DNA from 2 places in the Arthrobacter sp. NPDC058192 genome. Region 2 is predicted to be linked to the other one. Evidence: predicted binding sites of a transcription regulator. Region 2 holds the regulator's gene; the other holds the start of a gene.
What was found. Region 2 encodes Rex, which represses fermentation and respiration genes when NADH is low (regulators of the CRP and FNR family bind a similar motif). Its sites were predicted from a motif close to CTTGTGAANNNNTTCACAAG; they were not measured.

Region 1 (14,918 bases), on a different contig from region 2:
CGCCAATGGGACGGGCGAGGTAGCCCACCGCGAAGGTCGAGAAGGACAGCAGCAGCCCGATGTATTCGTCGTTGCCGGGGAAGAACACTTTCGGGAACACCAGGGCCGAGGCCACGGAGTAGATCGCGAAGTCGTAGTACTCCAGCGAGGTGCCGGTGAGGCTCGCGACGTAGGCCTTGAGGGCCCCGGGCGGCAGCTTCCTCTTGCCGGCGGCCGGGGTGGCCTGCTGCGGTGTGGTCATGGTTTTCCTCCAGGTGTGCGGGTGCTGCCCTGTTGCTTGGCGTGATGCGGTTGATGCGGAGTGGATGCGCTGTGAGGCGTCTCAGACGAACGCGGCGGTAGCGATCCCGGCACCGGTCAGCGCCTCGCGCACGGCGGTGGCCATGGCGACAGCCCCCGGGGAGTCGCCGTGGACGCAAATGCTTTCGGCGCGGATTTTGAGGACGGAGCCGTCGATGGTGCGGACGGCGGAGTCGGTGGCCATCCGGAGCACATGCTCCGCGACCTCCTGGGGGTCGTGCAGGACCGCTCCCGGCAGGGTGCGGGAGACCAGCGTGCCGTCCGGGTTGTAGGCCCGGTCCGCGAAAGCCTCGGTGACGGCCCGGAGTCCGGCGGCCTCGGCCAGCCGCAGCACTTCCGAGCCCGGCAGGCCCAGGATCGGCAGGGTCGGATCCACCGATTTCACGGCGTCGACGACGGCCTGCGCCTGTGCGGTGTGCGCGACGATCGCGTTGTAGAGGCCACCGTGCGGCTTGACGTACTGGACCTGACCGCCTTCTGCGGCGGCCAGCGCCTGCAGCGCGCCGATCTGGTAGACGACATCGTCCGCCAGTTCGCCCGGATCGATGTCCACGAAGCGGCGGCCGAATCCGGCGAGGTCGCGGTAGCCGACGTGCGCGCCGATCACGACGCCGGCGGCAACCGCCTCGCGGCAGGTCCGGCGGATGACGCTGGGATCGCCAGCGTGGAATCCGCAGGCCACGTTCGCGCTGGACACCGAGCGGAACATCGCGGTGTCATCGCCCAACGTCCAGCGGCCGAATGACTCGCCGACGTCGCTGTTCAGGTCAATGGTTGCCATTTGTGATCCTCGTCTCATGATAGCCCCCTTCAAGGATGCATCATTCCGACGGATTGTTCAACAATTCTTCGATCCCACAATGCGACGATCGTGTAAATTCGGCAGTATGACGACTTCCGATGCAGTTGCCGGCTCCACCCTGAGCGCAGCTGCGGCCCGGCTGCGGGTGGCCGTTCCGCCCGTCGCGGACCGGGTGGCAGCCGAACTGCGCCTGCAACTGGCGGAGGGCATTCTGCTGCCGGGAGCACGGCTGACCGAGTCGACCATCGCGGAGGACCTCGGGGTTTCCCGTAACACGGTGCGCGAAGCGTTCGCCGAACTGGCGGCCGAGCGGCTGGTGGTCCGCCTTCCCAACCGCGGCGTGTTTGTGGCAAGACTGGGCCCCGGCGATATCCGCGACGTCTACACCGTGCGCCGCGCCATCGAAGTGAGCTCCATACGCGGGGGCGGCAGCGCGGAGCGCATCGCAGCGGTCCGCGCGGCAATCGAAGAGGGCAAAGCCGCGGCGGCCGCCGATGACGAGGAGGGCCTGGGCAGCGCCAACCAGCATTTCCACGGCGCGATCGTGGCCCTGGCAGAGAGCAGGCGGCTGGACACGATCATGGCCCAGGTCCTGGCCGAGATGCGGCTCTTCTTCCACAAGGCCACCCTGGATGCGCATTTCTACCGGGGGTACCTGCCGGACAATGAGGAAATTTGCGAGGCCTTGGAAGCCGGGGAGCTGGACCGGGCAGGCGAGCTTCTGCTGTCCTACCTGAACCGTTCAGAGGAGCGCCAGGCAGCCGTGCACGGGGACTGAGCGCGGACCGCACTAGCTTGCTGTCCCCCGCTCGGCACCCAAAAAAGCTCGGCACCGTCCAGTCTGGACGGTGCCGAGCGTTATGGCATCGGACGGATTATTTGGTATTCGCGCCCACGGTTTCGCTCTGGGCGGGCGTGGTCTTCTCCGGGACGGGCGGAGGCGTGGTCTTGCGCTTGAACTGCTTCCCGAGGATGCTTTCCCCGCCGCTGCGGTTCTTGTTGAAGATGTCGAAAGCAACGGCCAGGAGGAGCACCAGGCCCTTGATGAGTTGCTGGTAGTCGGTGCCGAGCCCGAGGATCGACATGCCGTTGTTCAGGACGCCCATGATGAGGCCGCCGACCATGGCGCCCGCCACGGTTCCGATGCCGCCCGTGACCGCGGCGCCGCCAATGAACGCCGCCGCGATGGCATCCAGTTCGAAGCCGGTGCCGCCGGCGGGCTGTGCTGAGTTGAGCCGGGCCGTGAAAACGAGGCCAGCGAGGGCCGCGAGGACGCCCATGTTGACGAAGAGCCTAAAGGTGACTGCCTTGGTCTTGATGCCGGAGAGTTCGGCGGCGTGGAGGTTGCCGCCGATGGCGTAGGTGTGCCGGCCGAAGACGCTGTTGTTCATGAGGGCCGTGTACACGATCACCAGGACGGCAAGCACGATCAGGACGACCGGCGTGCCCCGGTAGGAGGCGAGCAGGAAGGTGATGGTCAGCATGAGCAGCGCGATGAAGGCGGTCTTGACGACGAACCAGACCGTGGGTTCGCTTTCAAGGTCGAACTTCTTGCGGATCCGCCGCTCCTTGACCGCCTGGATCAGGAGGGCAAGGGTTGCCCCCACGCCGAGGATGACGGTGAGCCACTCCAGCACCGAGGTGCCCCCCGAGATGTCCGGGAGGAAGCCTCCGCCCAAGGCCCGCAGTTCGGCGGGAAAGGGGGTGATCTGCTGGTTCTTGAGCACGATCAGGGTTAGTCCGCGGAAGATCAGCATGCCGGCGAGGGTAACGATGAAGGCAGGGATGCCGACGTGGGCAATCCAGTAACCCTGCCAGGCGCCGACCAGGGCGCCGACCAGCAGGCAGGCCGGGATGGCGAGCCACCAGGGCCAGCCCCAATGAACGATCATGACGCCGGCAATGGCTCCGACGAAGCCGGCGACGGACCCCACGGAAAGGTCGATGTGGCCGGCGATGATGACCATCACCATGCCGATGGCGAGGATGAGGATGTAGCTGTTCTGGACAACGAGGTTGGTGACGTTCTGCGGTTCCAGCAGGATTCCGCCGGTGAGTCCTTGGAACAGCAGGACGATCAGGATCAGGGCGACGAAGATGCCAACCTGGCGGAGGCGGCTTGTCAGGAAGCCGAGGGATTCTCGTAGGGCGGACATGTTCGCTATTCCTTCTCTTGGGTCATGTAGTGCATGAGGGATTCCTGGGATGCTTCTGCGATGGGCACTTCGCCGGTGACGTGGCCGGCGGACAGGGTGTAGATGCGGTCGCAGATCCCGAGGAGCTCGGGGAGCTCCGAGGAGATCACGATGACGGCTTTTCCTTCGGCCGCGAGCTTGGCGATGATCGTGTAGATCTCGAACTTGGCGCCGACGTCGATCCCGCGGGTGGGTTCATCGAGGATGAGGACGTCCGGATCGGAGAACATCCATTTGCTGAGCACGACCTTCTGCTGGTTCCCGCCGGAGAGCTTGCCGGTGACGGCTGCCACCGAAGGAGCCTTGATGTTCATGCTCTTCCGGTAGCCGTTGGCAACGAGGGTCTCTTCGTTCTTGTCCACCCAGCCGCCCTTGACCAGTTTGCGGAGCGCGGCCATGGAGATGTTCCGCTTGATGTCCTCGATGAGGTTCAAGCCGTAATGCTTGCGGTCCTCGGTGGCATACGCGATGCCGTGCTTGATGGCCCCTGCGACGGTGCCTGTGTTGATTTCCTTGCCGTATTTAAAGACCTTCCCCGAGGTTGCGGTGCCGTAGGTCCGGCCGAAGACGCTCATGGCGAGCTCTGTCCGGCCGGCACCCATCAGGCCGGCGAGTCCCACCACTTCGCCCTTGCGGACATTGAGACTGGCGTTGTTGACGACCATCCGGGTGTGGTCCTGCGGGTGCCGCACTGACCAGTCCTCGATCCGGAGGACCTCCTCGCCGATGTTGGGGTCACGGTCCGGATACAGGCTTTCAAGGTCCCGGCCCACCATGCCGCGGATGATGCGTTCCTGGGTGATCTGGCCCTCGTCCAGCCGGAGAGTCTCGATGGTCTTGCCGTCGCGGATGATGGTGACGGCGTCCGCAACCTTGCGGATTTCGTTCAGTTTGTGGCTGATGATGATGCTGGTGACGCCCTGCCCCTTCAGGTGGAGGATCAGGTCCAGCAGGTGGCCGGAGTCCTCGTCATTGAGCGCGGCGGTGGGCTCGTCCAGGATCAGCAGCTTGACCTCTTTGGAGAGTGCCTTGGCGATTTCCACCAGTTGCTGCTTGCCGACGCTGATGTGCTGGACGGGGGTGACGGGGTTCTCGCTGAGGCCCACCCGGGCCAGCAGCTTGCTCGCTTCGAGGTTGGTCTTCCGCCAGTCCACCCAGCCGTTCTTGGCCTGTTCGTTGCCGAGGTAGATGTTTTCGGCGATGGACAGGAAGGGACTCAGCGCCAGTTCCTGGTGGATGATCACAATGCCGCGCTTCTCACTGTCCGAGATGCTGGAGAAGTCGCACGGTTCATTTTCGAAGAGGATGTCTCCCTCAAACGAGCTGTGCGGGTAGACGCCCGACAGCACTTTCATGAGGGTGGATTTTCCGGCGCCGTTTTCACCGCAAATGGCGTGCACCTCGCCGCGGTTCACATCCAGCATGACGTCCTGGAGGGCCTTCACGCCGGGGAAGGTCTTGGTGATTCCTCGCATTTGAAGAATGGGTGTATTCATCGTCAATTCCCGCTGACTGGTCGAAGCTGGGCTTTCCTGCGGCTGCAGGGGCTTGCGGGAGGGGTTGTGGCCGCGCCGGACGCCCGGCCACAACCCCTCGGGGTTGGCTACTTGACGTCGGCTGCGGTGTAGTACCCGGAGTCGATGAGTTCCTTCTGGTAGTTGTCCGCCGTGACAATCACGGACTTGAGCAGGTAGGCCGGGACGACCTTGACCTTGTTGTCGTAGGTCTTGGAGTCATTGACCTCCGGCTCCTGGCCCTTCAGGACGGCGTCGACCATCTTGACTGCCTGCGAGCCGAGCTGGCGGGTGTCCTTGAAGATCGTGGAGTACTGCTCGCCGGCGACGATGGACTTGACTGAACCCTTTTCTGCGTCCTGGCCGGTGACCACCGGCAAGCTTCCCTTGGCATAGCCGCCGGTGCTGGTCAGGGCCGAGATGATGCCGATCGACAGCCCGTCGTACGGGGACAGGACACCGTGCAGCTTGGTGCCGGAGCTGTAGGCGGCTGTGAGGATGTCTTCCATGCGCTTCTGGGCCACGGGGGCCTGCCAGCGCAGGATGGCGGCCTGCTCGAACTTGGTCTGGCCGCTGGGAACCTTCAGCGTTCCGGCATCCAGGTAGGGCTTGAGGGTGTCCATGGCCCCGGTCCAGAAGAAGTTGGCATTGTTGTCATCCGGGCTCCCGGCGAACAGTTCAATGTTGAAGGGTCCCTTGCCCTCCACCTTCTTTCCGCTGGCATCGATCAGGCCCAGCCCGGTCAGGAGCGAGGTCGCCTGCTGGACGCCCACGGTGTAGTTGTCGAAGGTCGTGTAATAGTCCACGTTGGGCGTGCCGTTGATGAGGCGGTCATAGGCGATGACTTTGACGTTCTGCTCCTTGGCCTTGGCGAGGACATCGGTCAGGGTGGTTCCGTCGATCGCGGCGATAACGAGGGCCTTGGCGCCCTTGGTCAGCATGTTTTCGATCTGGGACACCTGGGTGGGGATGTCGTCATTGGCGTACTGCAGGTCCGTTTTGTAGCCGAGCTTCGCCAGGGACTCGGAGACGTTCTTGCCGTCCGCGATCCACCGTTCGGAGGTCTGGGTCGGCATGGAGATTCCCACCAGCGAGTCGCTGGGGTTGGCCGTTCCGCTAGGTTCGCTGGCGGCACCCCGGGCACCGCAACCGGTGGCCCCCGCCGCCAGCGTGAGGGCGACGACGAACGCGCCGAGGAGTTTCTTGATTCGCACGATCTGCTCCTTCCGCGGCAACATTGCCGCGAGTGTTGTTGGGCCGAGTAGCGTCTATGCTTCCTGACCGTCGGCACATTGGTGATGTGTTCGTACCAATATAAGCGCAATTGTGAACGCTAACAAGAGCTTTTTTTCGTCGTCCTGCCAGGCAGGTCGGAGAGCGAGCCGGAGCTGGCTCCGGGCCGAGGCGGGGCAGGCGGCGGGGCATTGACTTCCGTTTTGTTAGCGTTCACAATTGGACTGATCTTTCCCTACAACCCCGGTAATGAGGCCGACGCCTCCCGGATGGAGGCAGTTTCATGGCAGATGCAAACCATGCCGTCGACTTCGACCCCGGCACTGACAGCTACGTCATCGGCGTGGACTACGGCACGCTTTCCGGGCGGGCCGTGGTGGTCCGCGTCCGTGACGGCAAGGAACTCGGCAGCGGGGTGTTCGACTACCCGCACGCCGTGGTCACCGACGCCCTTCCTGCCGGGGTGGCGGGCGTCGCGGACGGAACAGCCGCCCGCCTTCCCGGGGATTGGGGGCTTCAGGTGCCCAACGACTACCGGGACGTGCTCCGGCACGCTGTCCCGGCGGCGATCGCCGACGCGGGGATCGACCCGGCCGCCGTCGTCGGCATTGGTACCGACTTCACGGCGTGCACCATGGTGCCGGTCAAAGCCGACGGTACTCCACTGAACGAGGTGCCCGGCTTCGCTGACCGCCCGCACGCCTACGTGAAGCTGTGGCGCCACCACGCCGCGCAGCCGCAGGCGGACCGCATCAATGCCCTGGCCGCGGAACGCGGCGAAAGCTGGCTGCCGCGCTACGGCGGGCTCATCTCCTCGGAATGGGAGTTCGCCAAGGGCCTGCAGCTGCTCGAGGAAGACCCGGAGACCTACGCGGCCATGGACCGCTGGGTGGAGGCGGCCGACTGGATCGTCTGGCAGCTGTGCGGCAACTATGTCCGCAACGCCTGCACAGCGGGGTACAAGGGCATCTACCAGGACGGCCGCTACCCCTCGGAGGAGTTTCTCGCCGCCCTCAACCCGGACTTCGAGGATTTCGTCAGCACGAAGCTGGAGCACACCATCGGCCGGCTCGGCGACGCCGCCGGCCGCCTGACGGCCGAAGCCGCGGCCTGGACCGGTCTGCCCGAGGGCATCGCGGTGGCGGTCGGCAATGTCGACGCCCACGTCACGGCCCCCGCGGCGAAGGCCGTGGAGCCCGGCCAGCTCGTGGCCATCATGGGCACCTCCACCTGCCACGTTCTGAACGGCGCCGAACTGCAGGAAGTCCCCGGCATGTGCGGTGCGGTGGACGGCGGAATCGTCGACGGACTTTGGGGCTATGAAGCCGGGCAGAGCGGCGTCGGCGACATCTTCGGCTGGTTCATCAAGAACGGCTTGCCGCCCGCCTACCATCAGGCCGCCGCCGCGGCCGGGCAGGGCGTCCACGAATACCTCACCGAACTGGCCTCCGCCCAGGCCATCGGCGAACACGGACTTCTTGCCCTGGACTGGCACTCGGGCAACCGGTCGGTGCTGGTGGACCACGAACTGTCCGGAATCGTCGTGGGCCAGACCCTTGCGACCAAGCCCGAGGACACCTACCGGGCGCTGCTGGAGGCCACGGCCTTCGGCACCCGCACCATCGTTGACGCCTTCCGCGACTCCGGGGTGCCGGTGACGGAATTCATTGCCGCCGGCGGCCTTCTGAAGAACAGGCTGCTGATGCAGATCTACGCGGACGTCACCGGGCTGCAGCTCTCCACCATCGGCTCCACGCAGGGTCCCGCCCTTGGTTCGGCCATCCACGCCGCCGTCGCTGCCGGCGCCTACCCGGAAATCCGTGCTGCCGCCGAAGCCATGGGCGCCGCCCCGGGCGAGGTGTACACCCCGATCCCGGAGAACGTGGCCGCGTACGAGGCGCTCTTCCAGGAGTACCGGGCACTGCACGACTACTTCGGCCGGGGCGGCAATGACGTGATGCACCGGCTCAAAGCCATCCAGCGCAGTGCACACCACACACGCACCGCCGCCCTCGAGGGAGTCTCCGCATGAGCACGCTGCTCGAATCGATTGAGCGCATCCGCCGCGAGGTCTGCGACCTGCATGCCGAGCTGACCCGCTACGGGCTGGTGGTCTGGACGGCCGGCAACGTCTCGGGCCGCGTCCCCGGCTACGACCTCATGGTCATCAAGCCCTCCGGGGTGTCCTATGACGACTTGACCCCCGATCTCATGGTGGTCACCGACCTGTACGGAATCCCGGTCAGCGCGGCCTCTAACGGCGGAGGCGGGGACATTATTGAGTGGGGCAATCCGGCCCTGAGCCCCTCTTCTGACACGGCCGCGCACGCCTACGTCTACCGGAACATGCCCGACGTCGGCGGCGTGGTGCACACCCACTCCACCTACGCCACCGCCTGGGCTGCGCGCGGGGAAGACATTCCGTGCGTGCTCACCATGATGGGCGACGAATTCGGCGGACCCATCCCCACGGGCCCGTTCGCATTGATCGGAGACGACTCGATCGGCAAGGGAATCGTCGAAACGCTCCGGAACTCGAATTCCCCGGCCGTTCTGATGCAGAACCACGGCCCCTTCACCATCGGCAAGGACGCCCGCTCGGCCGTGAAGGCGGCCGTGATGTGCGAGGAAGTGGCCCGGACGGTCCACGTCTCGCGGCAGCTCGGCGAGCCGCTGCCCATCGACCCGGGCCAGATCGAGTCGCTTTACGACCGCTACCAAAACGTCTACGGCCGCTAGGCCGCCGAATCTTCCACAGAACCTCCAGGAGAAACCCATGCCCCACGCCAGCAGCACCTCCGCCAACAGCACGTCCCTTGAGCAGTACGAGGTCTGGTTCCTGACCGGCAGCCAGCACCTCTACGGCGAGGACGTCCTGAAGCAGGTGGCCGCGCAGTCGCAGGAGATTGCGGACGCGCTGAACGCGTCCTCCGCCGTCCCGGTCAAGGTCGTCTGGAAGCCGGTCCTCACCGACTCCGACGCCATCCGCCGCACCGCCCTCGACGCGAACTCCGAGGACGCCGTGATCGGCGTGACCGCCTGGATGCACACCTTCTCCCCGGCCAAGATGTGGATTCAGGGCTTGGACCTGCTGCGCAAACCGTTGCTGCACCTGCACACCCAGGCCAACGTTGAACTGCCGTGGGCGGACATCGACTTCGACTTCATGAACCTGAACCAGGCCGCCCACGGCGACCGCGAATTCGGTTATATCCAGTCCCGGCTGGGCATCCCGCGCAAGACCGTGGTGGGCCACGTCTCCAACCCGGAGGTCACCCGCCAGGTCGGCGCCTGGCAGCGCGCCTCCGCAGGCTGGGCCGCCGTCCGGACCCTCAAGCTCACCCGATTCGGGGACAACATGCGCAACGTCGCCGTCACCGAAGGCGACAAGACCGAGGCCGAACTGCGCTTCGGCGTCTCCGTCAACACCTGGTCCGTCAACGAGCTCGCCGGCGCCGTGCACGGCGCCGCGGAGTCCGACGTCGACGCCCTCATCGCCGAGTACGGGCGCCTTTATGAGGTAGCCCCGGAGCTTCAGGCGGGCGGTGCCCGGCACGAATCGCTGCGCTACAGTGCACGGATCGAGCTTGGCCTGCGCAGTTTCCTCGAAGCCAACGGTTCCGCCGCGTTCACCACCTCCTTTGAGGACCTCGGCGCGCTGCGCCAGCTGCCTGGCATGGCGGTCCAGCGGCTGATGGCCGACGGTTACGGGTTTGGCGCCGAGGGTGACTGGAAGACCGCCATCCTGGTCCGCGCGGCCAAGGTCATGGGCGCCGGCCTTCCCGGCGGCGCATCGCTCATGGAGGACTACACCTACCACCTGGTCCCGGGCCAGGAGAAGATTCTTGGCGCGCACATGCTCGAGGTCTGCCCCTCCCTGACCGCCACCAAACCCCGCGTGGAGATCCACCCCCTCGGGATCGGCGGCAAGGAGGACCCCGTGCGGCTGGTCTTTGACACCGACGCCGGCCCCGGCGTCGTCGTCGCCCTGTCGGACATGCGCGACCGCTTCCGCCTCGTGGCAAACGCCGTCGACGTCGTCGACCTCGACGAACCGCTGCCCAACCTGCCCGTCGCCCGGGCGCTGTGGTCGCCCAAGCCGGACTTCGCGACGTCGGCCGCCGCCTGGCTGACCGCCGGAGCCGCGCACCACACCGTGCTGAGCACCCAGATCGGCATGGACGTCTTCGAGGATTTCGCCGACATCGCGCAGACAGAGCTCCTCACCATCGACGACGGCACCACCATCAGGGCGTTCAAGAAAGAGCTCGCCTGGAACGCCGCGTACTACAAACTCGCCGGCGGACTGTGAACGAGTACGAAATCCGCGCCGGAGGCTACGCCGCCGTCATCACCCCGCGGGGGGCGGCCCTGCGGGAGCTCCTCCACCGGGGACGGGACCTGATTGTCCCGTCCCCGGCGGGCGGTCCCGTTCCCGATTACCGGGGGATCATCGCGGCGCCTTGGCCAAACCGCATCGCCGACGGCACTTACAGCTTCGACGGCGAGATGCACCGGCTGCCGATCAATGAACCAGAGCGGAAGACGTCCCTGCACGGGCTGGCTTTTGCGCTCGACTGGACCCTGAATGAACAGGACGGTGGCTCGCTTACGTTGGTGTGCACTGTGGGGCCCGCCGCCGGCTACCCGTTTGAGCTCGAGCTACAGGCACAGTACGTGCTGGACGGCAACGGCCTGCACTTTAGCGTCACCGCGAGCAACGTGGGCGGGGCCACGGCCCCGTACGGTGTCTGCCCGCACCCCTACCTGGTCGCCGGCCCGGCGCCCCTCGACGACTGGATCCTCGAAATCCCCGCGGGCGCATTCTTGGAGGTCACCCCGGACCGGCTGCTGCCGAAGGAAATACGCGCCGTGGAAGGCCACAAGTTCGACTTTCGTGCCGCGCGCGCCATTGGCGCCATCGAGATCGACCACGCATTCACCGACATCGCGTTCGACGGCGACGGACAGGCCCGCGTACTCGTCCGCGACCCGGGCGGAACCGGCGTCGGATTGGCTTGGGACCGGAAGTGCCGCTGGCTCCAGATCCACACCGCCGACAAGCAGCCGCCTGCGCCCAATCGGCTGGGGCTTGCCGTGGAACCCATGACTTGCCCGCCGGATGCGTTCAACAGCGATCAGGACTTGGTGGAGCTGAAGCCCGGCACATCACACCAGGCGTCCTGGCGCATCTTCGCCGCTTAGACGCACGAGGCGCGCGGGAAAGGAGAGGGATGCGAGCAGACTCATTGGACAGGCGTCCTGCTGTAATGGAGGACGTGGCGAAGCTTGCCGGCGTCTCCCATCAGACGGTTTCACGGGTCCTCAACAAGCATCCCAACGTCAGTGCGAAGACACGCGAGCGGGTCGAAAAGGCCATCGCCGAATTGGGCTATCGCCGCAACACGGCAGCCCGCAGCCTGGTGACTCGGCGCTCCCAGACCATCGGGGTCCTGGGCAGCGGCATGTCCGAGTATGGTCCTGCCAATGTGCTGCTGGGAGTCCAGGAGGCAGCGCGGGACAAAGGGTATTCCGTGAGCATGGCGAGCCTTAGCAAAGTGACCCCGGCGGCCATCCGGGATGCGCTCGAGCATTTCATGCTGCAGTCAGTGGACGGGATGGTCGTCATCGTGCCGCATGAGGCGATGTTCCGTTCGTTGCGCACCATCAGGATCGCAGTTCCCCTGGTTGCCGTCGGGTTCGGTGTCGACGAGGGGCTGAGAGTCGCCGCAGTGAACCAGCGGATGGGCGCCAGCCTTGCAGTGCAGCACCTGGTGGATCTCGGCCACACCGCAATCGCGCATGTATCCGGGCCGCCCGACTGGATCGATGCCGCAGCCCGCATTGAAGGGTGGCGGCATACCTTGCTGGAGGCCGGACTGGCGGCTACGTCACTGATCAGGGGCGACTGGAGCGCTGAAAGCGGGTACCGGGCCGGCCTCGAGCTGGCGGGTGGGCGCGCCGCCACCGCCCTGTTTGCGGCAAATGACCAAATGGCCCTGGGAGCGCTGCGCGCCTTCGCTGAAGCGGGGCTGCGCGTTCCGGAGGATATCAGTGTGGTTGGCTATGACGACCAGCCCGAGGCGGCCTACTTTGTCCCACCGCTTACCTCCGTCAACCAGGGTTTCAAGGAACTCGGGGGCCGGTGCATCCAGATGCTCCTTTCGGAGATGGACACCGGATTCGACATGGGCAGCGGATATTCAAGCGCTGCATCAGTCGTAAATCCGACACTCATTGTCCGGTCTTCAACTGCCCGGCCACTCAAATGACGCAGAATAGCCACATGAGACAAAGGAATGAGCGGCGCCTGCCACGGCTTGAGGATGTGGCGGACCGCGCGGGAGTCTCGCACCAGACTGTGTCCAGGGTGATCAATAATCATCCCAACGTGAGCGCCTCCACGCGGGGGAAGGTTGAGGCGGCCATCGCCGAACTGGGCTACCGGCGCAACACCGCGGCGCGAAGCCTGGTCACCCGGCGTTCCCAGACAATCGGAGTGCTGGGCAGTGAGATGTCCCAGTATGGCCCGGCCAACACCTTGCTGGGAGTCGAGCAGGCTGCGCGCGACGCCGGGTACTTTGTCAGCATTGCGGCCCTGCGTGAGGTTGGCCGGGAGGCGATTCAAGACGCCACCATGCACTTTTTGGATCAGTCCGTGGACGGCATCGTGGTGATCGTGCCGCATTCGGAAACCCTGGCAGCCCTCGCCGAGGTGGCACTCGGAATTCCCGTGGTGGCCGTCGGGACGCAGGGAAACGACGCCGTGAGCGGCGTCATGGTGGACCAGCTCCGCGGGACGGAGCTCGCCGTCAGGCATCTGATCGAGCAGGGCCACCGCCGGATCGGGCATGTCGCGGGGCCCCAGGACTGGATCGACGGCGTCGCACGGGCCGAGGGCTGGAGATCGGCTCTGGAATCGGCGGGCCTCGACGCCGATCTGCTCGTGGAGGGTGACTGGAGTGCCGGCAGCGGTTACCAGATCGGCAGGAAACTGGCCGTGGACCGTTCCGCCACGGCGCTGTTCGTGGGCAACGACCAGATGGCCCTGGGTCTCCTGCGCGCCTTCAACGAAGCTGGCGTCCGGGTGCCCGAGGACGTCTCCGTTGTGGGCTTCGACGACCAGCCCGAGTCGGGTTACTTCACCCCGCCCCTGACCACGGTGCGTCAGGATTTCGAGGAGCTGGGGCGGCGCTGCATGGATGTCATGTTGACCGCCATCAGGGAGGGGAAAGGCCCGGGCAGCACCGTGGTGGAACCTGAACTCGTGGTCCGTAAGAGCACTACAGCCGCCGTCTAATGTCCAAGAGCTCGGCAACTGAGTTCTGGCCAGGTCGCTCCCACGAGCTGCTGTCAGGCGGGGACAGCTTCCCTGGAGTGCACTGACCGGAGGGGACGGTCGACGCGGGCGCTCCAGCGCCGGTGCCGGTGCTCAACTTCGATGGGGTGCCTGAAAGCGGACGTGATGTTTGCGCTGGTAATGATTTCTGCTGCCGGGCCGGCGGCGACCGTCCGGCCGTCTGCGATCAGCAGGGCATGGCTGGTGGTCGTCGGCAATTCTTCCAAATGGTGAGTGACCAGGACGGACGCCATCTGCGGGTGGGTGTGGGTGAGAATGTCGATGGTTTCCAGCAGCTGTTCCCGGGCAGCAACGTCCAAACCCGTGCAGGGTTCATCAAGCAGCAGCAATTTGGGCGAGGAAATGAGCGCGCGGGCGATCAGGGCCCGTCCCCGCTCCCCTTGCGAGAGTGTCGGCCAGCGGGAGGCGGCCTTGCCGGCCAGGCCGAGCTCTTCGAGCAGGGCATTGGCGCGGGCGAGCTGGGCGGGGCCCGGCTCCCACCTGGCCGGCAGTTCGTTGCTGCCCGTGAGGCCGGTGAGTACAACTTGGTGGATGGTCAGCGGGGAGAGTATCCGGTGCCGCGGATTGACGTGGCCAATGGCGCGCCGCAGGGCCTGCAGTTCCACGCGGCCCAGGCGTTCGCCCAGGACCCGCACGGTGCCGGAACTGGGGTGGGTGACGGCTCCGCAGAGCCCCATCAGCGTGCTTTTCCCCGCCCCGTTCGCGCCCAGCAGGGCCCAATGCTCTCCCGCCCGGACAGACATCGATACCCCGCTGATGATTTCCTTGTCACCCCGGCGGAACGTCACATCTTCCAACTCCACAACCATTTCACGGTTCGGCTGATGGTTCATTCCCAAGGCTCCTCAAGGACGTGTATTAAAGGATCTGTATTCGGCCAGACACTCCCGGCTCATGATATCGGGCCGGTGCGTGTGGGAAGCGGCCGCCGGCGGCGTCGCCCGCCGCCATTGACAGTTTGTAAGGCGTGTCACATACTTGTGGAACCGATTCCATGGAAACGATTCCATGGCGGACTTAAGATGAAGCTTCAAGAGAGGGGTAGACCAGTGACGGGACCGTCCATCACCATCAAAGACGTCGCGGCACTCGCCGGCGTCTCCCCCGCGACCGCGTCCAGAGTGCTTTCCGGAAACCCGGCCACCTCCCCGGAGTCCAGGCAGAAGGTGGCCGCCGCCGTCGCCGAGTTGGATTTTCACCCCAACGCCCAGGCGCGTGCACTCCGCTCCACCAGAACCAACGTTATCGGGTTGCTCCTTTCCGACGTCCGCAACCCGTTCTTCGCCGATCTGGCGCACGCGGCCGAGCAGGCGGCCCTCTCGGAGGGGCTTGTCACCCTGCTGGGAAACGCCAACGAAAGCATCCCGCAGCAAGACCGATATCTCGACACCTTCATTTCCCAGCGGGTGGATGGCGTCATAGCAGCACCGCAGGGCGAAGGCAGTTCCAGCCTTCAGGCCCTGCTGGAACGGGACATCCCGATGGTGTTCGTCGACCGCACCATCGACGGGATC
Region 2 (14,918 bases):
CAAATTCCCGTACTACTTCTAAGGCGCGCTGTGACAGCCATGAACATCGAGCCGGCCCTCAAGGCGCTGGCTGCTGCCCTCCACGGTGAGGGACCCGCCGTCGAGCTCTCCGCGGGCCCGGACGGCTCCCCCGTGCTGGCGTTCCCCGCAACGCCGGGCTTCGAGGACGCCGCCGTCGTGGTCCGCACGTCGGGGTCCACCGGCGCACCGAAAGCCACCGTCCTCACCGTTGACGCCCTGGCGGCCTCGTCCATGGCGACCGCGTTCGCGCTGAAGGGCGAGGGCCAATGGCTGCTGGCTCTTCCCGTGCAGTACGTCGCCGGTGTCCAGGTGCTGGTGCGCTCGCTCTTCGCCGGAACCCGGCCGTGGGTCATGGACCTGGCTGACGGCTTCACTCCTGAGGCGTTCACGGCCGCGGCGCTGGAGCTCACGGACAAGGTCCGCTTCACCTCGCTGGTGCCCACGCAGCTGCAGCGCCTGCTGGACTCGCCCTCGGCCGAGACGCTGGCCGTGCTGCGGCGTTTCAACGCCATCCTGCTCGGCGGCGGCCCCGCGTCCCCGGAGCTGCTCGATGCGGCCCGGGACGCCGGCGTGACAGTGGTGACCACCTACGGTTCCGCCGAGACTTGCGGGGGCTGCGTGTATGACGGCTTCCCGCTCGAAGATGTTCTGGTCCGCGTCGCGGAGGACGGCCGCATTCTGCTGGGCGGGGCCACCGTGGCCGCCGGGTACCTGGCGGCCCCCGGACTCTCGGCAGAGACGTTCGTCGAAGAGGACGGCGTCCGCTGGTACCGGACCAATGATCTCGGCGAACTGGACGCCGACGGCCGGCTCACCGTGCTCGGCCGGGCGGACGACGTCGTCATCACCGGCGGCCTGAAGGTTTCGGCCGGGCACGTGCAGTCGGAGCTGGAAAAGCTCGACGGCGTCCGCGCGGCTTTCGTGGCCGGCGTGCCCTCCGCCGAATGGGGTCAGGCCCTGGCCGCGTACGTCGCGGTGGCCGACAGTTCCCCGGAAGGGCTGGCGGCGTTCGCCGACCGACGGGGCGAGACCTGGGGACCGGCGCTGGGGGCGCTGGCCCCGAAAACGGTCCTGCCCGCCGCGGAACTGCTTATGCTGCCCAACGGCAAACCGGACCGCCTGGGCATGACGGTCCTGCTGGATGCGCTGCATCAGGGAAAATAGACAAGGTGCCTCCGGCCTTTTGGCCGCGCATTTAGCCAACCAACGAGCACACAACGAACCAACGAGGTACTGACCGTGGCCACAGCCGCACAATGGATCCAAGGCGCCCGACTGCGCACCCTGCCCGCCGCGATTGCGCCGGTGCTGATCGGCAGCGCAGCCGCATACGAGATGGATTCGTTCATCCTGCTGAACGCCGTGCTGGCCGCGTTGGTCGCCCTGCTCCTGCAGATCGGTGTCAACTATGCCAACGACTACTCGGACGGCATCCGCGGCACTGACGAGGACCGGGTGGGCCCGCTCCGGCTCGTGGGCTCGGGCGCGGCCAAGCCGGAGCACGTAAAACGGGCCGCGTTCGCGGCTTTCGGCCTGGCGATGCTGTTCGGGCTGATCCTCGTGATCATCACACAGGCGTGGTGGCTGATTCTGGTCGGCCTCGGCTGTGTGCTGGCCGCCTGGGGCTACACGGGCGGCAAGAACCCGTACGGCTACCTCGGCCTGGGCGATGTCTTCGTGTTTGTCTTCTTCGGGCTCGTGGCAACGCTAGGCACCACCTACACGCAGGCCGGCCAACTCAGCCTCGCCGCGATCATCGGAGCGATCGGCACGGGACTGATCGCCTGCGCCCTGCTGATGGCCAACAACGTCCGCGACATCCCGACCGACCGCAAGGCCGGAAAGAAGACCCTGGCCGTGCGGCTCGGCGACAAGCATGCCCGCGAAAGCTACGTGCTGATGCTCGCCGTCGCGATCCTGCTGGTGATCGTCCTGGCGCCGGTGCGGCCATGGATGCTGATCGTGCTGCTGCTGATCCCGGCCAGCCTCATGCCGTCCTGGTTGATGATCGCCGGGCGGCGGCGCAAGAGCCTCATCCCGGTGCTCAAGCAGACCGGACTCATCAACCTCGGCTTCGCCGCCCTGTTTTCCCTGGGCCTCGTCCTGAGCCACGGCTTCTAAAGCCCGCGCTCCACGGGACGGACGACGCGCGGCCCGCCCCGCCCCGCCGTTTTCGACGGTTGGCGTTGTCCGGCGCCTAGGAATCCTTGGGGCGCGTGTCCGTGTGGACTGTGATGTCGGGGTGCTGGTCCACCAGGCGGTCTTCGGCGTCGGCGTCGGCCACCTCACCGGCGCTGCGCAGCGGTTTGGCCTTGCCCGAGAACCGGTGGTGGAGGGTCGCGGTGGCCGCGTCGCGCTGCCTCTGGAAGAACAGGAAACTGATGGCAAAGGCCATCATCCCGGCGCACAGCGCGGCCAGGAGCACACCCAGTTGCAGGTAGAGGAAGAGCGCGAACAAGGGCGCAAACAGCGCCAGTCGAATCAGGGAGTATTTGAGGAAAGCCACACTCCAAGTTTAGCCGCCATGCCGGCCGCCGGGTTCCTGCCGCAGACGCGTTCCCGGCCACGGTGACCGGCGCCGCCGGCCCGCCTGACGGCTAGACTGAAGATATGCTCCGCGTAGTGGTCCCGATCGTCATCCTGGTCGTCTTCGTCTACGGGCTGGTCGACCTCATACGGACGGACGCACGGCTGACCAGGGGCATCTCCAAGACCGCCTGGGTGTTCGTGCAGGTCCTCCTCCCCGTGATCGGTGCCGTCCTGTGGTTCCTGATCGGGCGTCCCCGCGCCACGGACGCCGCCCCTGTGGCCTACAGCCACCCGGTCGCGCCCGACGACGATCCGGAGTTCCTGCGCAACCTTGAAATCCGCCGCCGCAACCAGATCGAGGCGGACAGGCTCAAGAAGCCCAAGAAGGAACTTGAGGCCAAGGAACGCAAGCCCGACGCCGGCACCGCGGAACCCGGCGGTCCGGAGGACGCCGGCGACGCCCGCGAACCCGGGGACGCCGGTACCCAGGGCACCGACGAGGTCAAGTAGCGAAATTTGACCGTTGCGGTGTTCCCACGCCGCGTGCATGTTTGATCCATGGATAGCGTTTCGCGGAGGGCCTTCCTTGCCGCCGGACTGGGAGCCGGCGTCCTCGTCACCCTGCCCGGGGCCGCCGTGACGGGCATCTCGACCGCAGCGGACGGCGCGCTCCGGGGCGACCCGTTTATGCTCGGCATTGCCTCGGGAGAACCGTGGCCGGACGGCTTTGTGCTGTGGACCCGCTTGGCGCTGGAGCCCCTCGCGGCGGACGGCCTCGGCGGAATGCCATCCCGAAGCATCCCGGTAGCCTGGGAGGTGGCCGAAGACGCCGCCATGGGCAAAGTCGTGGCCCGGGGGCTTGAATACGCCCATGTGGAAAGCGCCCATTCGGTACACGTGGAATTGCGGGGGCTGCAGCCGGGCCGTGAGTACTTTTACCGGTTCCGCAGCGGACGTCACGTCAGTCCCGTTGGGCGGACACTGACGAGTCCTGCACGCCATGAGACGCCGGCGGCGCTCTCCATGGCCTTTGCCAGCTGCGCAAAATACGAGCAAGGCTTCTTCACGGCATACTCGAGCCTAGCCCAAGGCCACCCGGATTTGGTGTTGCACCTCGGGGATTACATATACGAACGCCGCAGCGGCACCGATGTCCGCGTCAAGGCCCGCACGCACGACGTTTTGGAGACCGTAACGCTTGAGGGTTACCGCCAGCGCCATGCCCAGTACAAGTCCGACGCCGACCTGCAGGCTGCGCATGCGATAGCACCGTGGCTGGTGGTCTGGGACGACCACGAGGTGGACAACAACTATGCGGATGACGTTCCCGAGGACAGGAGTGCGGCCGAGATGAACGATACCGCTGCGCATTTCCGCATGCGTCGCGCCGCGGCCTTCAAGGCCTACTACGAGAACATGCCGCTCCGCGCGTCCTCTGTCCCTGCCGGAGCCGACATGAAAATATTTCGCACGATTCAGTGGGGCCAGCTCGCCAATTTCCACATGATGGACACCCGCCAGTACCGGGATGATCAACTCGCCGGCGACGGCTGGCGGAAGAACCTCGCCGGACGGCTAAAGGAGAACCGCACCATCACCGGCGCCCAACAGGAGAAGTGGCTCCTGGACGCTTTCAAGAGCTCCACCCAGTGCTGGGACATCTTGGGCCAGCAGGTCTTTTTCGCAGAGCGGGACCGCAACGCGGCCGCCAATATCGATGACGTGTCCATGGACGGCTGGGACGGCTACGTAGCGTCGCGCCGACGCATCACCCAGGGATGGGTGGACGCGAAGGTGCGCAACGCCGTCGTCCTCACAGGGGATGTGCACCGGCACTGGGCCAACGAACTAAGGCTCGATTTCAAGGATCCCGCGTCACCGGTTGTGGGCTCAGAACTGGTCAGCACGTCCATTACCTCCGGGGGCAACGGTTCGGACGCCACGTTCGATCCGGTCATGGCCTGGAACCCGCACCTGAAGTTCTACAACAATCAGCGCGGCTACGTGACGACACGGATCACCAAGGATTCGTTGCGGGCGGACTTCCGCGTGCTGGACTTCGTCAGCAGGCCGGGGTCCCCGGTCAGCACGAAAGCCTCGTTTCAGATCAACGATGCCGTTCCGGGCCTCGAGCGTTACAGCCCGGAGTAGGAGTGCAGGCCGTTGAAGAACTGGTTCACGATCGTGAAGTTGAAGACCACGCACAGGTAGCCCACGATCGACAGCCACGCAGCGCGGGTTCCGGTCCAGCCCCGGGTGGCGCGGGCGTGCAGGTAGCCGGCGTAGACCACCCAGATCACGAACGTCCAGACTTCCTTGGTGTCCCAGCCCCAGAACCGGCCCCAGGCCTTCTCCGCCCAGATGGCGCCGAACATGAGGGTGAACGTCCAGCCGACGAAAGCGATCGCGTTGATGCGGTAGGACAGGTTCTCCAGGCTCAGCGCGTTCGGGACAAGGCGCATGAACCCGAGCTTGTCGGCCCCGCCGGCGGCGATGGTCTTTTGCCGGTGCGACTGCACGAGCTGCAGCGCGGACATGGCGAAGGTCAGCGTGAACAGCGCCGAGGACATCACGGCGATGGACACGTGGATGACCAGCCAGTAGCTCTGCAGGGCCGGCACGAGGTGGCCCACAGGCGTCCAGAAGGCGATGGAGGCCGCCACAAGCATGATGATGGCCAAGCCGATCACGAACGTGCCCAGGAAGCGCAGGTCGCGGCGGATCAGCACCAGCAGGAAGACGGCCACGGCCACGAACGCGCCGGTGGTGAGGAATTCGTACATGTTGCCCCACGGCACCCGGCCTGCGCCGAGCGCCCGGGTGATCACGCCGGCGGCATGGATTGCCGCGCCGAGGACGGTCAGCGCGACGGCCACGCGGGCAGGGGCACGCCGCTCCCCGCCGTAGCGCATGCTGCCGTCCGCGGTCTGGCCCGCCCCCGCCGAGGCACCGCCGGAGAGGGCCGACGTCGGACGCTCGGCGCGGCCTGCGGGGCCGCTGAGATGCGCGTCGGCACGGTCGACGCCGCTTCCGGAGGCCCGGGCGCCGACGCCCGCGGGGGTGCGCACCGCTTCGGCTGCCTGCCCGGAAAGTTCCGCGGCCTTCAGGTCAACCGCGCGCAGCATCTTGCTGCTCTTGGCCAGGTCCCAGGCGAAGGCGATGAACGCCACCGTGTACGTGCCGGCGGCCAGCAGCATGAAGAGCTCGCTGTACTGACCCATGGTTTCGTTGATGGGGAACATTACTGATCCTTCTTTGACTCGGGAGAGCCTGCTGTGGACTGGATGAAGCCAGCTTCGTGATCGTCCGGGGAGGGTTGCTGATCGCGGGCGGCGCCGGTATCCGCCCCGCCATTATTCCCTGTTCCGCTGGGAGCCGACTGGGAGGCGTTGGGCGCGGGCTCAGTGGCGTCCAGGTGCCATTCGCTGGAGAGCAGTTTCCGGATGGCTGCGGCCTCCCCTGCCAGGCGGTGGTCTTCGCCGCGGGCCAGGAGGCCGTATTCCACCATGGTGCGGCCGTCCTCGTGTGTGCCCGTGCGGACCCACAGGCGGCGGCGGTTCACGTAGAGCGACGTGACCAGTCCTGCGACGGCCATGAGCGCGAAGATCAGGGCGTAGAGCTGGCCGGGGTTGTGGTGGATGTCCACGCCGACATAGCGCTTCACACCGTCGAAGCTGATGGAGCCCTTGCCGTTCGGCAGCTTGTATGTGCTGCCGGGCGCCAGGGTGATGCCCTTGGTGGCCAGGTTCCTCGCGTTGAGCGGCGTCAGGTTTTTGACGTCGAGTTCGAAGACGTTCTGCGGCGCACCCGCATCCAGGCCAAGGTCGCCGTAGTAGGAGTTCAGGCTCAGCTGCGGGTTGATGAGTGCCGGGTCACCGCTGAAAGACACGCCCTTATCGGTGACAAAGGCCGTGGGCAGGAAAAACCCGGCGAAGGCAAGCTGTTCCGGCTTGGCGTCCGGGACCTTGATGACCACCGAGGAGTAGTAGTTTTCGCCCTGGAGCTTGGCGACCACGGGACCCTGCATGGCGATGTTCCCGGCGGCGTCGCGGACGGTGACCACCGGGGCATAGCCGTTGCCCGTGAGGTACACGCTGGTGCCGCCGAGGCTGAGCGGGTCATTGACCTTCAGCACTTCCTTCTTGGCCGGAGCGTCCGGATTTTCCTTGGTGGTCACCTGGGCCGTGAAATCGATGGGCTGTCCGAACTTGGCCTTGGATTCCCGGTCGAAGGTGATGTCGAACTTGTCCAGCTGGACCGAGTACGGCTGCAGCTGGCTGCTCTGGAAGTTGGTGCCGGGCGTGAACTGGTCATAGCCGACGAGGGTGTTGACGAAGGTGTCACCCTCCACCAGGATCCGCTGTCCGCTGTAGCCGAAGAGGCCGCCGATCGCCACGGAGATCAAGACCCCGATCAAAGCGGTGTGGAAGACGAGGTTGCCGACTTCCTTCAGCAAGCCGCGCTCGGCCCCCAGGGAGGGCCGGGCGCCGTCGCGGTCCCGAACGTCGACGCGGTAGCCGCGCCTTTTCAGCAGTTCCGCGGCACTGGAGATGGCTGCCGGCGCCGGGATCCCGGCGTCGGCCGGAATCACGAGGGTGCCGTATTCCGGCAGCCGGGACAGCCGGGCGGGGGTGCGCGGGGGCTGGGAGCGCATCGCCTTGTAGTGCGCGATGGCGCGCGGTACCACGCAGCCGATCAGTGAAATGAACAGCAGGAGGTAGATCGCGGAAAACCACGCCGAGGAATAGACGTCGTAGAGCTGCAGGGAATCGAGGAGCTGGCCGTAGTCCGGGTGGTCCTTGATGTACTGGGTGACGATCGCCGGGTTGGCGGGGCGCTGCGGGAACAGCGACCCGGGCACGGCGGCAACGGCCAGCAGCAGGAGCAGGAAGAGGGCGGTACGCATGCTGGTCAGCTGCGTCCAGGCCCACCGAAGCATCCCCCACGGACCGAGCGTGGGCAGGACAGCCTCGGACTTCGGGGACTTTTTCTTCTTTACGTTCACGCGCTCGCTCATCAGATCGGCAATTTCACATCGGTTTGGAACCAGTACTGCAACTCGGACACCCAGGTGCCCCACACGCCGCTGGCCATCAGGACGCCGAGCAGGACCAGGATGCCGCCGCCGGTGCGCTGGATGGCGAGCCGGTGCTTGCGGAAGAAGGACATCACGCCGATGCCGCGGCGCACGGCCAGGGCAATCAGCAGGAACGGAATGCCCAGCCCCAGGCAGTAGACGAACGCCAGGAACGCGCCCTTGGCCGCAGAGGAGCCGCCAGAGAGGCTCAGGAGCTGGACGGCCGAATAGGTGGGACCGATGCACGGTGCCCAACCCAGCCCGAAGGTGACGCCCAGCAAGGGTGCGCCCCACAGCCCGGCCGGCGGCTTGGCATGAATCTTCGCATCGCGCTGGAGCCAGCCGAAGCCGCCCATGAACACAACGCCCATGATTATCACGAGGACGCCGAGCAGCTGGGTGATCCATCTGTTCTGGGAGCCGGTGATCAGGCTGCCCAGCTGCCCGAACGCACCGCCCAGCAGCACGAAAATCACGGAGAAGCCGAGAACGAAAAGCCCGATTCCGGCCAACATCCGGCCGCGCCTCTGCTTCTGCAGGTCGACGCCGGTCAGCCCGGTGACGTAGCCGAGGTAGCCGGGCACGAGCGGCAGCACACAGGGTGAAAGGAAGGAGACGAGGCCGGCCAGGAGCGCGACAGGAATGGCAAGCAGGAGCGATCCGTTCAGGATGGCTTCGGCGAAGGGGCTGTTCACGGCGTGGACCGCGCTACTCAGCCACGGCGGCGGCGATGAGGGACTTGAGCGTGCCCTGCTGGATTTCGCCGAGGACCCGGGACGCGACGCGGCCCTGTTTGTCCAGCACGAGCGTGGTGGGGACGGCGCCGGGCGGCACGAGGCCGGAGACGGCCAGGAGCACGGCTCCGTCCTTGTCGTTGAAGCTCGGGTACGTCAGGTTGAAGGTCTTGTCGAACGCGTCGGCCGTGGGCTTCTCATCGCGCAGGTTGACGCCGAAGAACTGCACGCCCTGGCTCTTGAACTCCTGGTTCAGCGCCTCGAGCGAGGGCGCCTCCACCCGGCAGGGGGCGCAGGCCGCGAACCAGAAGTTCAGCACCGTCACCTTGCCGGGGAAGTCGGCCGACGTGACGGCGGTGCCGTCGAACAGCGTCCCCTTAAGCTGCACCGGGCTCTTGCGGTCGGCGACGGCGAACTCGGTTACCGATCCGTCGCCGGCGACGTAGTTCTTGTTGTCCCCTGCCTTGGCCTGCTTCGCGAGGGCATCGTCCTGGGCACAGCCGGACAAGCCGAACACCGCGGCCAAGGCGGCGCCGCCGGCAGTGAGGGCGCTGCGGCGGGACAGCGGAGCCCCCGCGCGGCGGTTCTGTGCCATCCTCAAGCTCCCGGGGTGCTGGCGGCACCGGGCAGCAGGGCGGCGGCGGGCTCGCTGTACTCGACGCGCACGAGGCCGCCGTCGTCGAACACCAGGGACGTCACGGAGGTCAGCGTGCACTCGCGCTTGCGCGGGTCATGCCACAACGGGCGGCCTTCGGCGCTGAGCCGTGTGGCCCAGATGGGCAGCTGGTGGCTGACGAGGACGGCTTCGGCCCCGTCACCGCCCAGCTCAATCGCCCGGAGGCGGGCATCGTGGACCGCGGCGGTAACCCGCGCTGCCTGCACCTTGTACGGCTCACCCCAGGACGGCCGGAACGGGTTGTACAGCCGGGCCCAGTGCCTGGGCCTGAGCAGTTCGGCCTTGGTGACGTGGAGGCCCTCGAAGTAATTTTCGGCTTCGATGATGCGGGCATCCGTGGCAATCTCGAGACCCAGGGCGTCGGCGATGGGCTTCGCCGTCTCCTGCGCGCGGGTCAGCGGGGAGGCGCCGAGGTGAACGATCCGCGCCCCCTGCGCGGCACGCTCGCTGAAGTGTTCCGCCAGCGTTCGGGCCATCTCCCGGCCCAGCTCGGAGAGGTGGAATTCGGGCAACCTGCCGTACAGGACACCCTCGGGGTTGTGGACCTCGCCGTGGCGGAGCAAATGAACAGTGGCTTGGGGCATGTCTACCAGTTTCTCAAAGATGCTTGTCGATCTGAAATCTTCTACGAAAGGTAGAACTCAAAAGTTTTGAAAGATGTTCCCCGGAGTTGGAATAAAAGATGCAAACGCATGTTTATACTGGGTGAAGCAGTTAGTTGAGAGTTCAACCAATGAGGCTTCAACTGACGATCAGACGAGCAGCCTGACCACCCCGACCCAAGGAGAATCACCATGGCACTTCCCGCAAACGTCACCACCGGCATCTGGACCCTTGACCCCTCGCACAGCGAAATCGGCTTCACGGTCCGCCACGCAGGCATCAGCAAGGTCCGCGGTCAGTTCACCGACGCCGCAGCCACCCTGGATCTGGCCGAGAACGTCACCGACTCCAAGGTCAATGCCTCGATCAAGACCGCAAGCTTCGACTCCGGCGACGCCAACCGCGACGGCCACGTCCGCGGCGAGGACTTCTTCGATGTTGAGACCTTCCCGGAGATCTCCTTTGTCTCCAGCACCATCGTCCCCAAGGGCGACGCCTACGAACTCCAGGGCGACCTGACCATCAAGGGCATCACCCGCCCGGTGGCCCTCGAGACCGAATTCAACGGCGTGGCCGTCGATCCCTTCGGCAACACCCGGGCCGGCCTCAGCGCCGAAACCACCATCAGCCGCAAGGACTTCGGCCTGACCTGGAACGCGGTCCTCGAAGCCGGCGGCGTGCTGGTCAGCGACAAGGTGGCCATCAACCTGGAACTGGCCTTCATCGCTCCCGCAGCATAATCCGCACCATTTAGGGCAGGCCAGCCGACGCCGGCAGCCCGTTCCAGCGCCCCGCATCATCTTCGCGATGAGGCGGGGCGCTGTTGTATGCGCCCATATTTCCCCGCCGGTTTCCGCCAGCGGTTTCCGCCGCTGCGGGACCTGCCAACGGACGCCGGAAGCAGTCCGGAATTCCCTAGATAACGGGGAAACTGCGGTCTACAGTGAGAGCCATGAGCAACGCAGGTGATGTACCGCCGCAGCAGCCGGGTGCCCACCCGCCGCCTTCGGAAGGCGTCCCGGGCGCCGGCCCGCAGCAGCCCCCGGTCAACCCGACGCCCCCTCCCGGATATCAGGCACCACCGCCCGGCTACCAGCCGCCACCCCCGGGCTACCAGGCACCACCGCCCGGCTACCAGCCGCCACCCCCGGGCTACCAGGCTCCGCCGCCCGGCTACCAGCCGCCACCCCCGGGCTACCAAGCTCCGCCGCCCGGCTACCAGCCGCCACCCCCGGGCTACCAAGCTCCGCCGCCCGGCTACCAGGGGCAGCAGGCCGCCAGTGGAAACCGCTTTTCGATGCCCGCCGACCGCCCGAGAAGCTTCGGCGAGGCATTGCCCGCGGGCGGCCTATCCGGCATGTTCAACGTCGCGGTGATGCCTACGGAGCTCAAGATTTCCTACTGGATCTGGCTCATCGGCGGCTTCCTGGGCCTTCTCGGCGGAATAATCGGCCTGTTCGGGTCCTTCGTCCTCATCGCTTTCGCGCCGCCCCTCGGGCTCCTGGTGCTGGTGCTGGTGGTGGTAGCCCTCGCGCTGGCCACCGCCCAGATTATTTTGGCGATGAAGATGAAGGAAGGCCGGGAATGGGCCCGGCTGGCACTGACGATTGTCGCGGGCATCGCCCTGCTGCTGGCAATCATCAGTTCCAGCGTTGCTGAGGGCAGGACCGGCGGAAATCTGCCGGGCTTCATCATCAGCTTGGTGGCAACCGTGCTCATGTGGCTGCCGAACCCGCAGGCCTGGTTCGCCGCACACCGGGGACGGGTATAGGCCTCTCGATTCACCGCCGGTCAGTCTGGCGGTCACGGCGCCCGGGGGGCCCGGGTCCAGGGGCCGCAAGAGGTTTTCGAATACCTCTCCGGAATGATCCGCACGGCGGCCGGCCCGCGGTACGGTGGAGCTAAACCATGCTGGGGGCAGGGAAGGATCACTGGTCCCGGTGGCCGATTCAGTGATTGACACGCAAAGGAACGCTTCATGAGCAACCCTCCAGCCCAGCCTTCACCTCCCAACGGCTCCGAGCCGGGCGGCGAGTCCACTCCGGGCTACGGGCAAAACGCGCCGCAGTACGGGCAAAACGCGCCGCAGTACGGGCAAAACGCGCCGCAGTACGGGCAGCCGACGCCCCCTGCCTACGGGCAGCAGGGTCCGAACGCTCCGCAGTATGGCCAGTCCCCGTACGGCCAGTCCCCCTACGCCCAGTACCCGTCAGGGCAGCCGCAGGGCGCGGGCGGGGTCCCCCAACTGGTCAATACGTCGTTCTGGCTGATCATCGGTGCGGGCGCCTTGTGGGTGATTTCCATGCTGGTGTCCCTGGGAACCTTGGACTCTCCCGAGGTGCGGGACTTGTTCGAAAAGCAGATGGCCGCAAGCGGCACGTCGCTCGATTTCGAGTCCATCAAGGGATTCCTGATCGGCACCATCGTGGTGTTCGCCGTGATCAGCGCCGGGCTGTACGCGCTCGTCGCGTTCAACGTCCGCAAGGGTAAGAACTGGGCCCGCATTCTGGGCACGGTGTTTGCCGCCCTGTCGATCTTCAACATCGTCCCGCTGAGCCTTGCCACCCTCGCGGCGCTTCTCGGCATCGCGGCCATCGTGTTGCTGTATCTCCCCACCACCTCGCCCTATTTCCAGAAGCGGCAGTCCTTTGCCAACCCCTTCGGGCAGCCCGGAGCGCCGTTCGGGAAGTAACGGCCAGGAGAAGTGCCACGGGCGCGGGGCCGGAGGACCTGACTGAGCCTAGTCGGCGTCTTCCGGGTCCTGCGCCCTTTGTGCGTGGTAGGCCAGGATCTGCAGCTCAGTTGCCATGTCGACCTTGCGGAGGTTGACCCCCGGTGGGACCTGCAGCATCACCGGCGCGAAGCTGAGGATGCTCCGGACACCGGCGGCGACCACCCGGTCGCAGACATCCTGGGCAACCGCGGCGGGCAGTGCCAGGACCACCATGTTGGCACCCGTGCGCTGCAATACCGGCTCAAGGTCCGCGGCGTCACTGACCCGGAGCCAGCCGACTTCGCTGCCCACCACCATCTGGTCGGCGTCGAAAATCGCCACGATGTCAAAGCCCCGCGACTCGAATCCGCCATACCGGGCCAGCGCCTTGCCCAGGTTGCCCGCACCAACGATTGCGACCTTCCAGTCGTGCGTCAGCCCGAGTGCCGCTGCGATATGCCGGTTTAGGTACTGGACCTCGTAACCCACCCCCCGGGTTCCGTAGGAGCCGACGTACGAAAGGTCTTTGCGCAGGGTCGAGGAACTGACTCCAGAGGCCTCAGCCAGCGACTCGGACGAGACCCGGTCCACCCCCTCAGCCAGCAGCGTGGTCAGGGCGCGCAGATAAATGGTCAGCCGGGCCACGGCGGCCGGTGGAATCTGTTTGGCGGCAGTCCCGGCTCCCCCGGGAACAGCCTCGGGAGATGAATCCAGCGAAGTCACTATCTGCTCCATTGAGTCGCGTTGTGCTTCCCACTCTAGAGCCCCCGCGCGTCACGCAACAAAGCAGGCGCCCGTCAGGACGGCTGCCCGAGCAACCGCTCCAGGGTCCGCGTCAGGCGGGCCTCGTCGATCTTCCAGAAATCACGCTGGATACCGTTCACCAGCACCACCGGGATCTCCTCGGCGAAGCGTTCGCGCAGCCCGGCGTCGTCATCCACCGACTTCTCCGTCCACGCAATTCCGAGCCCCGCGGCAACCCGGCCGACGGCGGCACGCGCCTCCGCGCACAGGTGACAGTCGGCTTTGGTGATCAGAACGACCTCGGGAAGGGGCGCAGGTGTGGCCATGCCTCCACCGTAGCCCGGCGGCTACCCCGGCGTCGACGCGGCCCATGGCCCGGGAAGCCCGAAGAACGCCCAAGGGCACCGCACGGCAGTCCTGCCGCCGCCTCGCGCACCCTGGGAGTGGCCTGGGGCCGGCCATTGACTAGACTCGTGGCATGCCCGAGGAGAAATACGTCGCTGTGGCCAGCGAGCCTGCTGCACCGACGCAGCACGGCGAGGCCGCTTTCTTCGACGTCGACAACACCCTCATGAAGGGCGCCAGCCTTTTCCACGTGGCGCGCAAGCTGCACCAGCGCGGTGCGTTCACCCTAGCGCAGGCTGCCGGTTTCGCCTGGAAGCAGCTCATGTTCATACTGCGCGGGGAAAACATCGACGACGTCCATGCCGTCCGTGATTCCGCGCTGAAGCTGGCGGCCGGCATCACGGCGAAGGACATCGAAGCCCTCGGCGAAGAGGTCTATGACGAGATGATCGAGTCGCGGATCTGGCCGGGGGCCAAAGCGCTGGCCGAGCAGCACCTCCGGGTGGGGCGCAAAGTCTGGCTCGTCACGGCGACGCCGGTCGAAGTGGCTACCGTCATTGCCAGCCGGCTGGGCCTGACCGGGGCGCTCGGCACTGTGGGCGAGATCCTGGACGGCTCTTACACGGGACAGCTCGTGGGGGAAATCCTCCATGGCCCCGCCAAAGCCGTGGCAGTCCGGCGGATCGCCGAGGACGAGGGCCTGGACCTTGGGCGCTGCTGGGCCTACAGCGATTCACATAACGACATCCCGCTGCTGAGCATGGTCGGCCACCCTGTTGCCATCAATCCCGACTCCAAGCTGCGCCGCTATGCCCGCGAGCACAACTGGCCGGTCTACGATTTCCGCGCCGGCCGGCGCGCCGCCACGTTGGGGTTCAAGGCCGCCACGGTCGGCGGGGCCATCTACGGCCTGTGGCGGGGTTTCTCCCGCTTCCGCGGCCCGGGCCGCTGAGCTCCCCGGGGGCAAAAAAAATGCCCGCCGCCTGAGAGGCAACGGGCATTTCATGCAGTGCGAAGTATGGCTACTTCTTATTGCGGCGCTGGTGGCGCGTCTTGCGAAGCAGCTTGCGGTGCTTCTTCTTGGCCATACGCTTGCGACGCTTCTTAATAACTGAACCCACGAAAGTTCCTTACCGGCTAGATGCAGTACCTGCCTGTTGGGAAGGGTCCGCGGGCTAAGCAGCAGACTAAACAACTGACAGGTTCTTACAATGACGTAAAACGTTCCTTAACAGGGTACCGCCTCTCCGGGGCACCCACGACCGCGGGCCGCCTGCGGGGGCCCGAAGCAACGGTTCGCGCCGGAATTAGCTGCCGCTGCCGGTCAGCCAGTCCCGGCGTGGCCGTCGGTACGGTCGACGACGGCACCCTTGAGGTACTGTTCGACGGCGTTTTCGGGGACGCGGTAGGAGCGGCCGAACCGGACAGCCGGCATCTCCCCCGAATGCACGAGTCGGTACACGGTCATCTTAGATA

Region 1: araB (ribulokinase) is a predicted target of Rex. The motif match lies at 6,245-6,264, and genes of this name have one in related genera.

The regions. Positions count from the first base shown of each region.
Region 1 is NZ_JBHVVJ010000007.1:71,222-86,139, forward strand. Features, by position in the region: gene ACFVVK_RS09020 (MFS transporter) at 1-241, opposite strand, end outside; gene ACFVVK_RS09025 (LamB/YcsF family protein) at 323-1,081, opposite strand; gene ACFVVK_RS09030 (GntR family transcriptional regulator) at 1,188-1,880, shown strand; gene mmsB (multiple monosaccharide ABC transporter permease) at 1,978-3,258, opposite strand; gene mmsA (multiple monosaccharide ABC transporter ATP-binding protein) at 3,264-4,793, opposite strand; gene chvE (multiple monosaccharide ABC transporter substrate-binding protein) at 4,901-6,049, opposite strand; gene araB (ribulokinase) at 6,328-8,076, shown strand; gene ACFVVK_RS09055 (L-ribulose-5-phosphate 4-epimerase) at 8,073-8,783, shown strand; gene araA (L-arabinose isomerase) at 8,821-10,356, shown strand; gene ACFVVK_RS09065 (aldose 1-epimerase family protein) at 10,353-11,249, shown strand; gene ACFVVK_RS09070 (LacI family DNA-binding transcriptional regulator) at 11,279-12,316, shown strand; gene ACFVVK_RS09075 (LacI family DNA-binding transcriptional regulator) at 12,331-13,344, shown strand; gene ACFVVK_RS09080 (ABC transporter ATP-binding protein) at 13,398-14,237, opposite strand; gene ACFVVK_RS09085 (LacI family DNA-binding transcriptional regulator) at 14,454-14,918, shown strand, end outside.
Region 2 is NZ_JBHVVJ010000005.1:188,892-203,809, forward strand. Features, by position in the region: gene ACFVVK_RS07285 (1,4-dihydroxy-2-naphthoyl-CoA synthase) at 1-22, shown strand, start outside; gene ACFVVK_RS07290 (AMP-binding protein) at 40-1,185, shown strand; gene ACFVVK_RS07295 (1,4-dihydroxy-2-naphthoate polyprenyltransferase) at 1,261-2,142, shown strand; gene ACFVVK_RS07300 (DUF4229 domain-containing protein) at 2,219-2,527, opposite strand; gene ACFVVK_RS07305 (PLD nuclease N-terminal domain-containing protein) at 2,632-3,060, shown strand; gene ACFVVK_RS07310 (alkaline phosphatase D family protein) at 3,109-4,701, shown strand; gene ccsB (c-type cytochrome biogenesis protein CcsB) at 4,686-5,792, opposite strand; gene ACFVVK_RS07320 (cytochrome c biogenesis protein ResB) at 5,792-7,567, opposite strand; gene ACFVVK_RS07325 (cytochrome c biogenesis CcdA family protein) at 7,567-8,322, opposite strand; gene ACFVVK_RS07330 (TlpA family protein disulfide reductase) at 8,336-8,956, opposite strand; gene ACFVVK_RS07335 (histidine phosphatase family protein) at 8,959-9,621, opposite strand; gene ACFVVK_RS07340 (YceI family protein) at 9,832-10,380, shown strand; gene ACFVVK_RS07345 (hypothetical protein) at 10,593-11,411, shown strand; gene ACFVVK_RS07350 (hypothetical protein) at 11,619-12,332, shown strand; gene ACFVVK_RS07355 (redox-sensing transcriptional repressor Rex) at 12,381-13,076, opposite strand; gene ACFVVK_RS07360 (glutaredoxin family protein) at 13,151-13,423, opposite strand; gene ACFVVK_RS07365 (HAD family phosphatase) at 13,576-14,394, shown strand; gene ACFVVK_RS07370 (30S ribosomal protein bS22) at 14,465-14,563, opposite strand; gene ACFVVK_RS07375 (helix-turn-helix domain-containing protein) at 14,767-14,918, opposite strand, start outside.